Regions from separate parts of the Marinobacter sp. SBS5 genome, predicted to be linked through region 2. Evidence: predicted binding sites of a transcription regulator. Region 2 holds the regulator's gene; each other region holds the start of a gene.

Region 1 (3,571 bases), 560 kb from region 2:
CGCAACCAGGGTTGAGGTGCTGTGAGCGTGTGAGATGGCCGGCTCGATGATGAATCGCCCGGGCTGTGTGACAATGCCTCGATCAGCGGTGATAGAGGCGATATTTGAGGCTTTCTCGCTTTCTTGTTCGGCAGCACGCCAGGCACCCGGGCGCATTTCGTGTTCCGGCTTTGCCATGGATAAGGCACTTGGCAGGCATAGGGATACAGCGAGAAGTAGGTGCGTTTGGGTTTTCATGTGGCATCTCCCTTGGGCGTAGGCTTCTGCCGGAAGCCCCGGCTAGGTGGTTGTGGGTTGTGCTTTTCCAGCAGTCGGTAGAGGGATGCACGTGAAATTTTCAGGACCCGTGCGGCCTCAGACAGGTTGTTGTTCGACAAACGAAGGCTATAGATCAACGCTTGCTGATCGGCCTGGTCCCTAAAGGCCTGGAGGCTAAGGTTGGAGGGCTGGTTGCTTCCAGGGCCAGGGGCGCGTAGCCCTAGGTCGCTGGGTTCGATAAGGGTTTGCTCACTGAGCAGCACGCCTCGGCGCAAGCGGTTTTGCAGTTCTTGCAGGTTGCCTGGCCAAGAGTGGTTGATCAGGCTCTGCATCGCAGCATCGCTGAGGTGTTTTTGTTCTAGCCCCGGGAAAGATGCCTCAAGTAGTGAGTGTGCCAGTGTTGCTATGTCTTCACATCTTTCCCGCAAGGGTGGAAGTGTCACTTCAAGGTTGCCTAGTCGGAAGCAGACATCGCTGCGAAATAATCCAACCGCGACCAGTTCAGGCAGGGGTTGAGTGGTGGTTGCGATCACCCGGCCATCGGCCGAAATCTGGGTGTTGCTGCCAACGCGCTGAACCTCACCTTCTTGGAGAAACCGAAGCAGGGCGGATTGTTGTTCCAAGTGCAGTTCATTGATGCCTGAAAATACTAATGAGCCGCCGTTTGCTTGCTCGAGCCTGCCTGGGTGTGAGTGCTGTGCGCTGGTAAACGCGCCTTTCTCATAACCGAACAGCTCGCTTTGGGTGAGAGTGCTGGGCAGTGCTGCACAGTTAACGAAAATCAGTGGGCCGTTGGCGCGTGCGGAGTTGGCGTGGATGAAGCGAGCAGCGGCCTCTTTCCCGGTGCTACTTTCGCCCGTGATTAAGACGGGCTCGAGAGTCGCGGAATATCGGCGAAGCAGGTTGTGAACATGTTTGATGGCTTGAGAGCTTCCAATCAGTGCCAGATCGCTGTAGTCATGAAGGTGTGTGTGGCTCGTGTTCTGGATAATTGAAGCCATTCCCCACAGGTGACCGAGCACTGTGTTCAGGCGCTGACAATCCACGGGCATGGTATGAAAATCCGAGCAATAGCGAACGATCACATTCGCCGAAGTGGATCCAGGGTCGGGCCGCGAGGGTGATAGCGCGACCCAGAAAATCATGCCCAGTGATTCCAGCCAGTTTTCCAGTTGCGATATATCCACCTCTGCAGATTCCGGGAGTTCCAGAACGCCTACTTTGGCTTCGGCCGGTGTTGCTGCAAACAGTGCAACGGGTTGGTCAAACTGGTAGTCGGCCAGGAGCCAACTGGCTTCCAGTGCCTTTCGTACGTTGGTGCTGCTGTTTGTTGCTGATAGCCAAACGAGCGGCCGCTTTTCCACCATGGCTAGTCTCCACAGGAGGGTGCCTTGGAAATAGGACTGCCAGCCGTTCAGGAAAAGACTGCTTAACCGGTACCGCAAATAATCCGATCACTATCCTGTGTGACCCGCTGCGACAGCACGCTGCCGCCATGTCTATCCAGTTGTTTTTATCGATAGTCAGCAGGTTGTGTGCCAGAAACGAGTTAAATCCCCCTGTACAAACAGTTGCGATGAGGGTGCCGTACTATGTTATTTGAATCTGTATAAACAGCTGACGCTTTTCGGCGCTGTTCAGGCGTGTCCGAAAGGGCACGGTGGCTCTACTTTGCCGCGCTTTGTTGTATTCTGATAGGCAACCGGCAAAAGGAGTGTGCCATTGAATATCGAGCAAGGCACCGTTTTTTTAGTGCTTGGAATCACTCTGGCCATGTTTGTCTGGAACCGCCTGCGTTTTGATGTGGTGGCCATGCTTGCGTTACTGGCGATCGCGGTTGCGGGTTTGGTTCCCGCCGCCGATCTTTTTGCCGGCTTTGGCCACCCTGCTGTGATTACCGTGGCGGCGGTTCTGGTGATCAGTCAGGGCTTGGTGAATAGTGGGTTCGTGGATGCCATCGCAAAGCTTCTGGGCAAGGTAGGGCAGAATGCCGTGCTGCAGGTGATTACGCTGACTGGCGTGGTTGCCCTGTGTTCTGCTTTTATCAATAACGTGGGTGCTCTGGCGCTTCTGATGCCGGTGGCTATCTGGATGTCTCGGAAGTCTGGCCGCTCCCCTTCTCTGTTGCTCATGCCGCTCGCGTTCGGTTCGCTGTTGGGTGGCACCATCACTTTGATCGGCACTCCGCCGAACATCATCATTGCCAGTTACCGCGAGGTCGGAACATTCGGTTTGGTGGATTTCGCGCCGGCCGGGCTTGCCATCACGGTAGCGGGTATTGCGTTTATTGGGTTGGTGGGTTGGCGGTTTACGCCGAAACGGGATGACCCGGCTAGCGACGATAAATTGTTTAATGTCGGCGACTATGTGACGGAACTCCGGGTTCCGGAAGGATCCGGCTATGCGGGGAGCACGCTGCATAACCTGCTGACCTCCGGAGAGGAAGATAAGAGCGTTGTGGTGCTTGCGCTCATTAGAGACGAAAAAAACTCTCCTGCACCCTCGTCGTATCTGGTGTTACGGGAAGGTGATGTTTTGCTGGTACAAGCCGACACCGAAAGCCTGCAGGAATTTGTGGACAGTACCGGTCTGGCGCTGGCGAATGCCGTCGAGGGCGAGGATGATGCTAGCGAAGGCGAGGAGCCGGCAGGAAAAGGACGTTCCCGAGAGGATAAAGAGGAAAAAATAGCGACCGGCGATGTCCGCCTGACCGAAGCCGTGATTACACCGTCCTCTCTACTCATAGGCCGAACCACTAACCGCTTCAATCTGCGCGAACACTACGGGCTGAACGTGGTGGCGATCGCTCGTCAGGGCCATCGATTGACCCAGCGCTTATCGGACACTCGCTTCCGGTCAGGTGACATTCTGCTGGTGCAGGCGCACGAAAGTAAGGTTATGGCCACGTTGCAAACACTGGGTTGTCTGCCCTTGGCAGAGCGTGAGCTGACGCTTGGCCGGCAGAAAAGTTTGTGGCTGGCCGGCGGCCTGTTCATGGCGGCGATTGGCCTGATCCTTTCAGGCTTGCTTGCGCCGCCGGTGGCGTTGGTAGCCTGTGCCGTGGCTATGGTGCTGGTGGGGCTGCTGGATACCACCGAAGCGTATAAGGCGATTGATTGGTCGGTGATTGTCTTGCTGGCCGCGATGATCCCGGTGGGCCAAGCGCTGGATGCTACCGGTGGGGCAGATCTTATTGCGGCTCAAATACTGGCGGTTGCCGAAGGTCAGGCGGGCTGGGTAGCGCTGACCATTATTCTGGTGGGTTCTATGTTGTTATCCAATGTGGTGAACAATGCGGCGGCAGCGGTCTTGG
Region 2 (3,571 bases):
ACGTGCAGCGCGGTACTTTTGCCCGAGCCTGAGCGGCCGCTGACGATGATCAGCTTCATAACGGTATTCCTCTCATGCTACGCGTTCTGCCCAAACTGTATCAGTTAGGGTTGGAAATCATGGCCTGGTGCAGGCTGCCGGCATCCTGACACTGGCGCAGTTTTTCGCAAAAAGAGCTTTCATTAAACTTCTCGGCAAGCTGACTGAGCAGCTCCAAGTGTTCGCTAGTCGCCTCTCTGGGGACAACCAGGGCGAAAACAATGTCAACCGGTTGGCTGTCGATGGAATCGAAGTCAACCGGTTCGGCCAGTGTCATCAATACGCCGATGACTCTATCCAGCCCGTCCAGACGGCAATGGGGGATAGCTATGCCTTCGCCAATACCGGTACTGCCCAGCCGCTCCCGCGACACCAGGTTGTTAAAGATATCTGTATCGTTGAGGCTTTCATCCTGTTGATGAATGTGTTCAGCGATAAACTCCAGTACACGCTTCTTGCTTGACGCCGCAACCCGGCACAGAGTCAGTTCTGGAGCCAGAATGTTGTCGATGGTCAGGGATGAATCGGTCATAGATCGACTTCATTTCCGTAAAAAAAAGGCTGCGGCCGGATACTCCTGCCGCAGCACGTCTTATTGAAACGCCCGGTTCGGTTTCACGCTAAAGAGCGCGTTAACCGTTACCTTGCATCCGAGCAACTGTTTTCTCTTTATGCTTGAGGATTTGGCGGTCGAGTTTGTCGACCAAGCCGTCGATAGCGGCGTACATATCCTCACTTTCAGCCTTTGCGTGAATTTCGCCACCAATTACGTGGAGGGTAGCTTCGGCCATCTGGCGAACTTTCTCAACTTGCAGTGTCACCTGACAATTACTGATGTGGTCAAAGTGTCTCTCAAGCTTATCAAACTTGGTGGTTACGTAATCCTTTAGTGCGGGAGTCAGTTCTACATGATGGCCTGAAATGTTGAGTTGCATAGGCTTCTCCTGTTGTCATATAGCCGGCTTTTGCCGGACTGAGTGTCAGCACCTCTTGTGCTGACGAATCCTTAAACCAAACGCTTACGCTCGTTCGAGGGAGGGATGTGCATCGCCTCTCTGTACTTGGCTACCGTACGTCGGGCAACATTGATTCCCTGTTCTCCTAGCATGGCTGCAATTTTGCTATCACTCAATGGCTTTTTTGGTGTTTCGTCGGCAATCAGTTTTTTGATCATCGCACGAATCGCCGTTGAGGAACATTCTCCACCCTCGGCAGTGCCCACGTGGCTGGAGAAAAAGTACTTGAGCTCAAAAATGCCCCGCGGGGTATGCATGTATTTTTGAGTGGTGACCCGGGATATGGTCGACTCGTGCATATCCACGGCCTGAGCGATGTCCGAGAGAATTAATGGTTTCATGGCTTCATCGCCATGGTCCAGAAAGCCCTGTTGGTACTCAACAATGCGAGTGGAAACTTTGAGCAAGGTCTCGTTGCGGCTCTGAAGGCTTTTGATAAACCACTTGGCTTCTTGCAGTTGGTCGCGCATGTAGGTGTTGTCAGCGCTGCTGTCGGCCCGCCGAATCAGCGAAGCATAGCTGGCGTTGACGCGAATGCGCGGCGCAATTTCCGGATTAAGCTCTACTCGCCAGCGACCTTCGTGCTTGCGCACGATGACATCCGGAATCACGTAGTCCGGTTCTGTGCGGTCGATGCTGTCGCCGGGGTTGGGATTCAGGCTGGTGATCACCGCCAACACTTCTTTCAATTGGTCTTCTTTCAAGCGGCTACGGCGCAGCAGCTGAGCATAATCCCGGTTGCCCAGTAAATGCAGGAATTGAGTAACCACCAATTTTGCCTGGCGCAACCAAGGGGTCTCAGGCGGCAGCTGGTTCAGCTGGATCATCAGGCAGTCTTGCAGGTCCTTGGCAAATACACCTGGAGGATCAAAATGCTGCAGTCGGCGCAGGACAGCCTGAACTTCGTCGAGTTCGAGCGGATCGTCTTCGGAATCTTCAAACAGGCCCGAATGGATCTCTTCGATGGATGACGTCAAATAGCCTCGGTCATCCACAGCATCCAGCAGAGCGTGTGCGATCGCCTGATCCCTTTCGCTTAACGGAGTCAGGTTCAGTTGCCACTCAAGATGGTCGTGTAGCGTTTCGCTCGGGGAGTTGCGGGTCTCGAAATCGGAGTCGTGTTCGTCTTCACCCCGGCTTGCAGGGGCTGGCGCCGATTGATAGATGTCGTCCCAAGCCGTATCGACAGGTAGGTCGTCTGGGATGGTGTCCGGCGTTTGGTCTTCGGCAGACCAGTCAGGCGCGGTTTCTGATTCGTCCCAATCCGAGCTTTGCGAGTCTGTGCTTTGGTCTTCTTGAGCAGCAGAAGCAGTCTCGTGCTGGTCGTCCTGGCTGCTTTCTCGCTGCTCATTCGAGTCGGTTTGATCGTCGTCCTCGGAGGTTTCCAGCATTGGGTTCGAATCGAGTGCCTGCTGAATTTCCTGCTGAAGGTCCAGCGTGGAAAGCTGCAGTAGCCGTATGGCTTGTTGCAGCTGGGGGGTCATGGTCAGGCTTTGGCCCATTTTAAGCTGTAATGAAGCTTTCATAACCATGGCTCAAAATCCATAACGTGCCTGTATCCTGATATATAGCATTGCTTGCGAATGAAAAAAATTGTTGTGTGCTGGTAACTTGCAGCGCATGCCCAACAATTTAAGCAAGTACCCTGCCGAGTTTACTTGCTAGCGTTCAGCAAAACAATCAGCCCGGCTTTCAGGTCTGCGATTGTCTATAGTCGGAACTCGTCTCCAAGGTAAACTTCTTTCACCTGCTGGTTGGCAAGAATGGCATCCGCGTTGCCCGATGCGATGATGTGGCCACCAGAGACAATGTAGGCATTCTCACAAATATCGAGCGTTTCGCGTACGTTGTGGTCGGTAATGAGAACGCCGATGCCTTTGTCGCGAAGATGTCGGATGATGTGTTTTATGTCGCTGACCGAAATAGGGTCAACTCCGGCAAAGGGCTCATCCAGAAGAATGAACGCGGGCTCCATAGCCAAAGCCCGAGCAATCTCTACCCGACGACGTTCACCGCCCGAAAGTGCCATACCCACGCTGTCGCGAATGTGGGTAATGTGAAACTCTTCGAGTAGCTCTTCCAGTTTGGCTTCGCGATCCGCTTTAGACAGCGATTTGCGAGTTTCCAGAATGGCCATAATGTTGTCGCGCACGGTCAGCTTGCGGAATACCGACGCTTCCTGAGGCAAATAACCGATGCCTTTTCGCGCACGTCCATGCATGGGGAGGGGGGTAATATCGTTGTTGTCTATGGTGATGCGGCCGTGGTCCGCGGGCACCAGTCCAACAATCATGTAAAAGCAGGTAGTTTTACCGGCACCGTTGGGGCCCAGCAGGCCAACAATTTCGCCGGAACGAATTTCCAGAGAAACGTCCAGAACCACTTTTTTCTGCTTGTAGCTTTTTGCCAGATTACTGGCCCTGAGAACTGCCATCAGAACCTTCCTGTTATTGACCTGAACTGCGCGGCTGAATCACCATTTCTACTCGGCCTGAGCCTTCACCCTCAACGTTGCC
Region 3 (3,571 bases), on a different contig from region 2:
TCGTTCTCCGGTAAAGATCGATTGCCAGACTTGCGGTGAGAGGTATTTTGACAATTTGTGAGAAAGCGCGATGGATTGCTCACGCTGGTTCTGAATTTGGGTTTTGGCGTAAAGCAGAGCTCTTGCCTGAACGTGCGAGTAATAGGCCGTCACGCAAATGTACACGCCGGTTGCTAACACAGCTATCACGCTGGTCAGAAGAGGGGCTTGCAGATTATCCGCGGTGCCGAGCGCGGCAATCGTGGCGGATAGAGATGCCCCCGTTAACGCGGTGCCAAACAGCCATTGGCGAACACCGCCGACGATCAAGCAGCTAAACATCAACATGAGAATGATGGCCGTGGTGGGTATAGCAACCAAACCCATTGCCCCGATTAATGCCCCGCCCATAGCGCAGTCCAGAAGCAACATTTTCTGACGAATGCGCGAGGAGTTTTTCAGGAATGTGCGTCGCGTGAGTAAATGGGCAATATGAGGCCAAACCATGGCCACCGCCACTAACCACAGAAGCCATTGAGCAAAAATGCCCTGGAAAACGCCGGTAACAATGACCAGTGACGTGGACGTGTAAGCCAGAATTCGGCCACCGTAGTCTGGCATCGGGGGGATAACGACTGTGTTATCGTAGGAGGCGTTTGTTGAAGTTTTGCCAGAATTGGCTGAAACGTTGCGAAGCTCTACCGGAGCACTCATCATTTTACTGGCGCACCCATACTGCCACGCTGAAGGTAGGCTTGCTTTGTTTTTCAGCGTTGTGATTTTGTTGAGTGTGGCTCATGGTGAATGCCGAATGTTTTTATTGGTAGTATCTGCGACTAAAGGTTAACAGTATTACGTATTAGTCACAATTAACCCACGTCAACAGAAACGATGATTTTGTGCACACTTGTATGAATAGCGAGAGTATATGAGTTCTATTACCCAGTTTCTTATGGAGCGTTCGTCAGAACCGCGGCTGGAAGCACCGGCTCCGCCACGGGAGGTGGTGGATGTTGCGCTTCAATGCGCTGCTCGTGCGCCAGATCACGCATTATTAAGGCCGTGGCGTTACCTCGTTATTGAAGGCCAAGCGTTGACGGCGCTAGGGGAGCTGTTTGCGCAAGCGTGCGGAGACAATGACGGCGATAAGGCGCGTGAGAGGGCCAAAAGCGCGCCCCTCAGGGCTCCTATGATCATCGTGGGTATCGCCTCCCCGAAACCCCATAAAAAGGTGCCGGATGTAGAGCAGATTATGTCTGCAGCTGCGGGTATGTCGTTCTTGTCACTGGCACTATCCGATGCCGGTTATGGCGTTATGTGGCGGTCAGGTTCGTTTGCTTATGACCCGGCTATTCTTGAAGGTTTGGGTTTAGCCGAGGGGGAAACAATTACAGGGTTCCTGTATACCGGCACCGTCTCTTCTGAAAAGCCGCCGGTTCCGCGCCCGTCATGTGCAGATTTTGTCGAGGAGTGGTCGGGGCCAAAGCAATCACGGCCCTGGAGCGTCTGACCGCAGGATGGCAAGGTGAGGAAATAGCTTGCCGCCTTTGCTCTGGTTTCTAACCAATTAGCAAGTAAAGCGACACCACAACTTCGTTTAATACCCTTTAAAACCTGCGGTCCCGCAGGTTTTTTCATTTTTGGCATCCCGTTTGCTTCATCTCTTTCAGAACGCAAAACCGGCAAACCCTGAGTCAGATAGCCGGAGCAGAATTCTGGAGGCGGTAATGGCAATTTCATTCGATAGCGCATTGGGTATTCATGAGCAGGCTCTTCAAGGCCGTGTTAAGCGGGCAGAAGTGCTGGCCAACAATATGGCTAACGCAGACACCCCTGGCTACAAGGCGCGGGACATCGATTTTCGGGCGATGATGCAGAAAGCGCAGAATGAAATGAACGGTGTTCAGATGGCGACAACCCACAGCGCGCACATGGACGTATCCGGAACGGCTGGCAGTGAGGGTGAATTATTGTACCGCACGCCCCACCAGCCTTCCATCGATGGTAATTCCGTGGATGCGCAGCAGGAACAAGCCCGTTTTATGCGCAACGCCATGGACTATCAGGCCAGCTTCCAGTTTCTCAGCAGCAAGTTTTCCGGACTGACCAAAGCCCTTAAGGGCGAGTAAGCCGCAGCCACTTTTGATTGAAGGAGACAGTCATGTCACTGGGTACCATTTTTGACATCGCGGGTTCAGGCATGACCGCGCAGTCCCTGCGGCTGAATACCACCGCCTCGAACATTGCTAACGCCGAAACCGCCAGCTCAAGCACAGAGGGAACTTACCGTGCGCGCAAGCCGGTGTTCGCTGCGATTCAGCAATCCATGTTGAACCCGGACCAGCAAACCTTTGGTGTCAGCCAGCAAGAAGGCGCGGGTGCCGGCGTTCGGGTAGAGGGAATCGTTGAAAGCGATGCAGAACTGCAGATGCGTTACGAGCCAAACCACCCGGCAGCGAATGAAGACGGCTATGTGTTCTACCCGAACGTCAATGTAGTGGAAGAAATGGCAGACATGATGTCGTCATCGCGAAGCTTTCAGATGAACGTGGATGTGATGAACACCGCTAAATCCATGATGCAGCGTATCTTGACGCTGGGTCAGCAGTAATAGGGCGAGGAGAGAGAGATGAGTGCAGTAAATTCAGCGTCCGTTGCCGATGTGCTGGGCCAGTACCGAGTTCAGCAAGACAGCAAGGCCCAAGGTGGCAGTGAGCTTGGTAAAGATGCCTTCATGGAATTGATGTTGGCACAGATGAAAAATCAGAATCCGCTGGAGCCACAAGACAACGGCGACTTCATTTCCCAGTTGGCGCAGTTCAGTTCTCTGGAAGAGATGCAGAACCTCACCGGCACGGTGGATGAGGTGGCAGGTCAGTTCCGCTCAAGTCAGGCGTTGCAAGCGTCGGCCATGGTGGGCAAGACCGTACTTGCGCCGTCCAGCGTGGGCATTCTGGGAACAGAGGGTGAAGTGACTGGCACGATAGAAGTGCCGGCTTCTACGGGTGGTTTGAGACTGTCTGTTATGAACCAGTCGGGCGAGCTCGTGCGCCAGATTGATATGGGCAGCAGTCAGGCCGGTGTGGTGTCTTTCCGTTGGGATGGTCAAGACGGCAACGGCAACGCTTTGCCGCCTGGCCCATACCAGATTATTGCGCAGGGTAGCTACCCATCCGGCCCCCAGCAGCTGGGTACGATGGTGAGTGCCAATGTAGACAGCGTGTCTCTAGCTAATGGTGGCTCCATCACTTTGAATCTCGCCGGCATGGGCTCGATTGCCCTGTCTGACGTCAAGCAAATTAACTGAGCCGGTGTCGGACCAGGAGGTATAAGTCATGGCATTTAATACAGGATTAAGTGGTCTGCGGGCCGCATCGGTGGATCTGGACGTAACCGGCAACAACATTGCCAACGCCAGTACAGTCGGATTTAAAGGCAGCAAAGTGCAGTTCGGTGATTTGTACGCCAACGGCTTTTTAAGTGGCGGGACAAACCCGGTCGGCGACGGTGTTCGGGTGCAGGATGTTAAGCAGTCGTTTGGCCAGGGCAACATCAGCTTCACCGATAGCGGGCTGGATATGGCCATCAGTGG
Region 4 (3,571 bases), on a different contig from region 2:
TTCTTCGGCGCTGACACGGATGCCCATTACGGCTTTCAGAATGCTCCAGACGATCAGGCTGGCGATGAACACCCAAACGAAGATGGTCAGGGCGCCAATCAATTGGCCGCTGAAAGTGACGTCTCCGTTAGTGACAGGTACCAGCATCAGGCCGAGGAAGCCACACACACCGTGGGCAGAAATCGCACCAACCGGATCATCAATGCGCAGCTTATCGAGCGCGACGATGCTCAGCACGACCAGGCCACCGCCCAACGCGCCCCAGAGGGTAGCGGTCAGAGCGCTAGGTGTTGACGGTTCGGCGGTAATCACCACCAGACCGGCAATGGCGCCGTTCAATAGCATGGTCAGGTCGGCCTTGCCGAACATCAACCGGGCAACGGCCAAGGCGGTGATAGCACCACCGGCTGCGGCGGCATTGGTGTTCAGGAAGACCATGGCTACGGAGTTTGCGCTAGCGATGTCGCCGAGCTTCAGTACTGACCCGCCGTTAAAGCCGAACCAGCCCATCCACAGAATCAAGGTGCCCAAAGCTGCCAGCGGCATGTTTGCACCCGGAATAGCGCGGATTTCTCCGTTCGGACCGTACTTGCCTTTACGGGCACCCAGCAAAAGTACGCCAGCAAGCGCAGCAGCTGCACCGGCCATGTGTACGATGCCGGAGCCGGCAAAGTCGCTGAAGCCCAGGTCGCCCAGGTTATACAGGCCGAACACGTCTTTGCCGCCCCAGGTCCAGGCGCCTTCTAGTGGATAGATGACGCCGGTCATGACCACTGCAAAGGCTAGGAAGGCCCAAAGCTTCATACGCTCAGCAACGGCGCCAGAGACGATCGACATGGCGGTGGCTACGAACACAACCTGGAAGAAGAAATCAGAGGCTCCAGAGTAGATAGAGCCACCCTCGAAACCATCTTCACGGCTGGCAAACTCGCCGAGTACCGCGTCCACATCCACATCGGCGATGCCGGAGAGGAACAGAGTGCCGTCATACATGATCGCGTAGCCGCACACCATATACATGGTGCTGGCAATCGCAAACAAGGCAACGTTTTTAGTGAGAATTTCAGTGGTGTTCTTGGAACGCACTAAGCCGGCTTCTAGCATGGCAAAGCCAGCGGCCATCCACATGACTAATGCGCCGCAAATCACAAAATAAAAGGTATCTATAGCATACTGCAGGTGAAAGACATTGCTTTCCATAGGAAGCCCTCCGCACAAGGCTCGTCAGGTATTTAGTTTTTTTTGCGTTGGCTGAATCCGGGGTCAGGCCGGTGTCAGACTGCTTCTTCGCCCGTTTCGCCGGTCCGGATTCGGATCGCTTGCTGCAACTCGGTCACGAAAATCTTACCGTCACCGATCTTGCCGGTATTGGCTGCTTTGGTGATGGACTCGATCACCTGGTCCAGCAGGTTGTCGCCAATGGCGATCTCAACTTTTACTTTCGGCAGGAAATCCACGACGTATTCCGCGCCACGGTAGAGTTCGGTGTGGCCTTTCTGGCGACCGAAACCTTTCACTTCCGTTACGGTTACGCCTTGCACGCCTATTTCGGATAGTGCCTCACGGACATCATCCAATTTGAAAGGCTTAATGATCGCTGTCACAAGTTTCATTGCTTTCTCCTTGGTAAAGCCATCTCAACTATTTATGTGGTTGAGTTCGGGATGCTGCCACCTCGCACATCAATTGTGCGGATCGTGTACAAGGTTTAGCATCAGGTATGCCAACGCAAAAAATTATAATAAAAACAAGTGGTTGCTTGTTTGTTGTTCCGAAATGATGCATTTGAGTGCACCAAATCAGGGCGCTACGCCCCACTCTGACTCAGGGGTGAGCCGCCAGCGGGCACGGCGTGGCACCTATTATACTGCCCAGCGGGTACAGTATGGCAGGGGCAGCGGTGTGATACACTCCCAGCCATAACAGTATTCGACGGGCGTTTGGCCTGAGCGAACGGAAAGATCGATTTCACGAGGTGTAACATGAAAGGCCCCCAAGATTTCTTTGCACAGCTACAAGGTCAGTTTGGTCAGTTTGTTCCGGATATGGCGCGGGCCGCCCGGGAAGATTTTGAAACCCAAGCCAGAGCGACGGTGATGTCTGTGCTGTCCAAGTTGGAGTTGGTCACTCGTGAAGAATTCGAAGGCCAACAAGCCGTATTGATGAAAACCCGTGAGAAAGTTGAAGCCTTAGAGAAGCGAGTCGCTGAGCTGGAGCAAAAAGCCCAGTCGTAATTTGCTCGTGATGCGGGCGCAGGACGCGCCCGGTACATTTCAGCCCACCATGGAAGGTAATCATGTTAGCGATTGTTCACTCCCGCGCCAGCATTGGCGTGTCTGCCCCTGAAGTAACCGTTGAAGTGCATTTGTCCGGCGGACTGCCGGCACTCTCCATCGTAGGCTTACCTGAAACCGGTGTACGCGAAAGTAAAGATCGCGTTCGCAGTGCCCTGCTGAATGCCGGCTTCGAATTTCCCGCACGTCGAATTACCATTAATCTTGCCCCTGCAGACCTGCCGAAAGAGGGTGGCCGTTTTGACCTGCCCATTGCGCTGGGGATTTTGGCCGCCTCGGGGCAGATACCGCCTGACAGCCTTAAAGAGTTGGAGTTTATGGGGGAGCTGTCGCTTGATGGTGCCCTGCGGCCTTTGAAAGGCGTGTTGCCCGCAGTGCTGGCAGCACGTGAAGCTGGGCGCTCGCTCCTGATTCCGCAAGCCAACGCGGAAGAAGCCGCGCTCGCAAGTCAGAATGATGTGCTGGCGGCAAGCCACATTCTGACGGTCTGCGAGCATTTGACCGGGCGCGCGAAATTGGTGCCGGTGCCAAAGCCTGAAACCGATACAGATCAAACGTCCGGCGCGGAGAATGGGGCTGATCTTGCCGATGTTCGAGGCCAACAGGTGCCTCGCCGGGCGCTGGAGATTGCCGCGGCAGGTGGCCATAACCTACTGTTTTTCGGCCCTCCGGGTACGGGTAAGAGCATGCTGGCTAGCCGTCTTCCTGGAATACTGCCCGCTTTAGAGGATGCCTCTGCTATGGAGGTGGCCAGTGTTCACTCAGTGGCAGGGCACCCGTTACAGCCTGGCGGATGGCGCCGACCGCCGTTTCGGTCGCCGCATCACACCGCGTCGGCGGTGGCACTGGTGGGTGGGGGTAGCAGTCCCCGGCCGGGAGAAATCTCACTAGCGCACCGTGGTGTGCTTTTCCTTGATGAGCTGCCGGAGTTTGAACGGCGTGTATTGGAAGTGCTTCGAGAGCCCATGGAAACTGGCGAAATTGCCATCAGTCGTGCCGCTCGACAAGTCACTTTTCCGGCTAAATTTCAGGTCGTAGCTGCAATGAACCCATGCCCATGCGGTTACAGCGGCCACCCGAATATTGAGTGTCAGTGTACGCCCAGTCAGGTGATGCGCTACCGGTCCAAGATCTCGGGCCCATTGTTGGACCGGTTTGATCTGCACGTTGAGGTGCCGGTGCAGGCTGGCGATGTGCTGCTTCGCCAAGGTGAATCCGGTGAAAGCAGTGCCAGCGTGAAAAAACGGGTGTTGAAGGCCAGAAGCTACCAGCGAGAG

The links. The regulator sigma-54, encoded in region 2, starts transcription at its own class of promoters, with help from an activator protein. The targets are predictions, from matches to a motif close to ANTGGCATNNANNTTGCTNT.
Region 1: the regulator sigma-54 is predicted to act here: its motif matches at 1,782-1,801, upstream of ACNQ6O_RS01825 (sigma 54-interacting transcriptional regulator).
Region 3: the regulator sigma-54 is predicted to act here: its motif matches at 1,619-1,638, upstream of flgB (flagellar basal body rod protein FlgB).
Region 4: the regulator sigma-54 is predicted to act here: its motif matches at 1,709-1,728, upstream of glnK (P-II family nitrogen regulator).

What each region holds. Positions count from the first base shown of each region.
Region 1 is NZ_JBLWAZ010000001.1:386,118-389,688, forward strand. It holds gene ACNQ6O_RS01820 (transporter) at 1-237, opposite strand, end outside; gene ACNQ6O_RS01825 (sigma 54-interacting transcriptional regulator) at 234-1,625, opposite strand; gene ACNQ6O_RS01830 (SLC13 family permease) at 1,981-3,571, shown strand, end outside.
Region 2 is NZ_JBLWAZ010000001.1:944,331-947,901, forward strand. It holds gene rapZ (RNase adapter RapZ) at 1-59, opposite strand, end outside; gene ptsN (PTS IIA-like nitrogen regulatory protein PtsN) at 101-571, opposite strand; gene hpf (ribosome hibernation promoting factor) at 672-974, opposite strand; gene ACNQ6O_RS04535 (RNA polymerase factor sigma-54) at 1,046-2,587, opposite strand; gene lptB (LPS export ABC transporter ATP-binding protein) at 2,764-3,489, opposite strand; gene lptA (lipopolysaccharide transport periplasmic protein LptA) at 3,503-3,571, opposite strand, start outside.
Region 3 is NZ_JBLWAZ010000002.1:136,866-140,436, reverse strand. It holds gene ACNQ6O_RS06255 (adenylate/guanylate cyclase domain-containing protein) at 1-696, opposite strand, end outside; gene ACNQ6O_RS06250 (nitroreductase) at 908-1,489, shown strand; gene flgB (flagellar basal body rod protein FlgB) at 1,707-2,108, shown strand; gene flgC (flagellar basal body rod protein FlgC) at 2,141-2,590, shown strand; gene ACNQ6O_RS06235 (flagellar hook assembly protein FlgD) at 2,609-3,286, shown strand; gene ACNQ6O_RS06230 (flagellar hook protein FlgE) at 3,315-3,571, shown strand, end outside.
Region 4 is NZ_JBLWAZ010000004.1:79,087-82,657, reverse strand. It holds gene ACNQ6O_RS11950 (ammonium transporter) at 1-1,200, opposite strand, end outside; gene glnK (P-II family nitrogen regulator) at 1,275-1,613, opposite strand; gene ACNQ6O_RS11940 (accessory factor UbiK family protein) at 1,983-2,234, shown strand; gene ACNQ6O_RS11935 (YifB family Mg chelatase-like AAA ATPase) at 2,297-3,571, shown strand, end outside.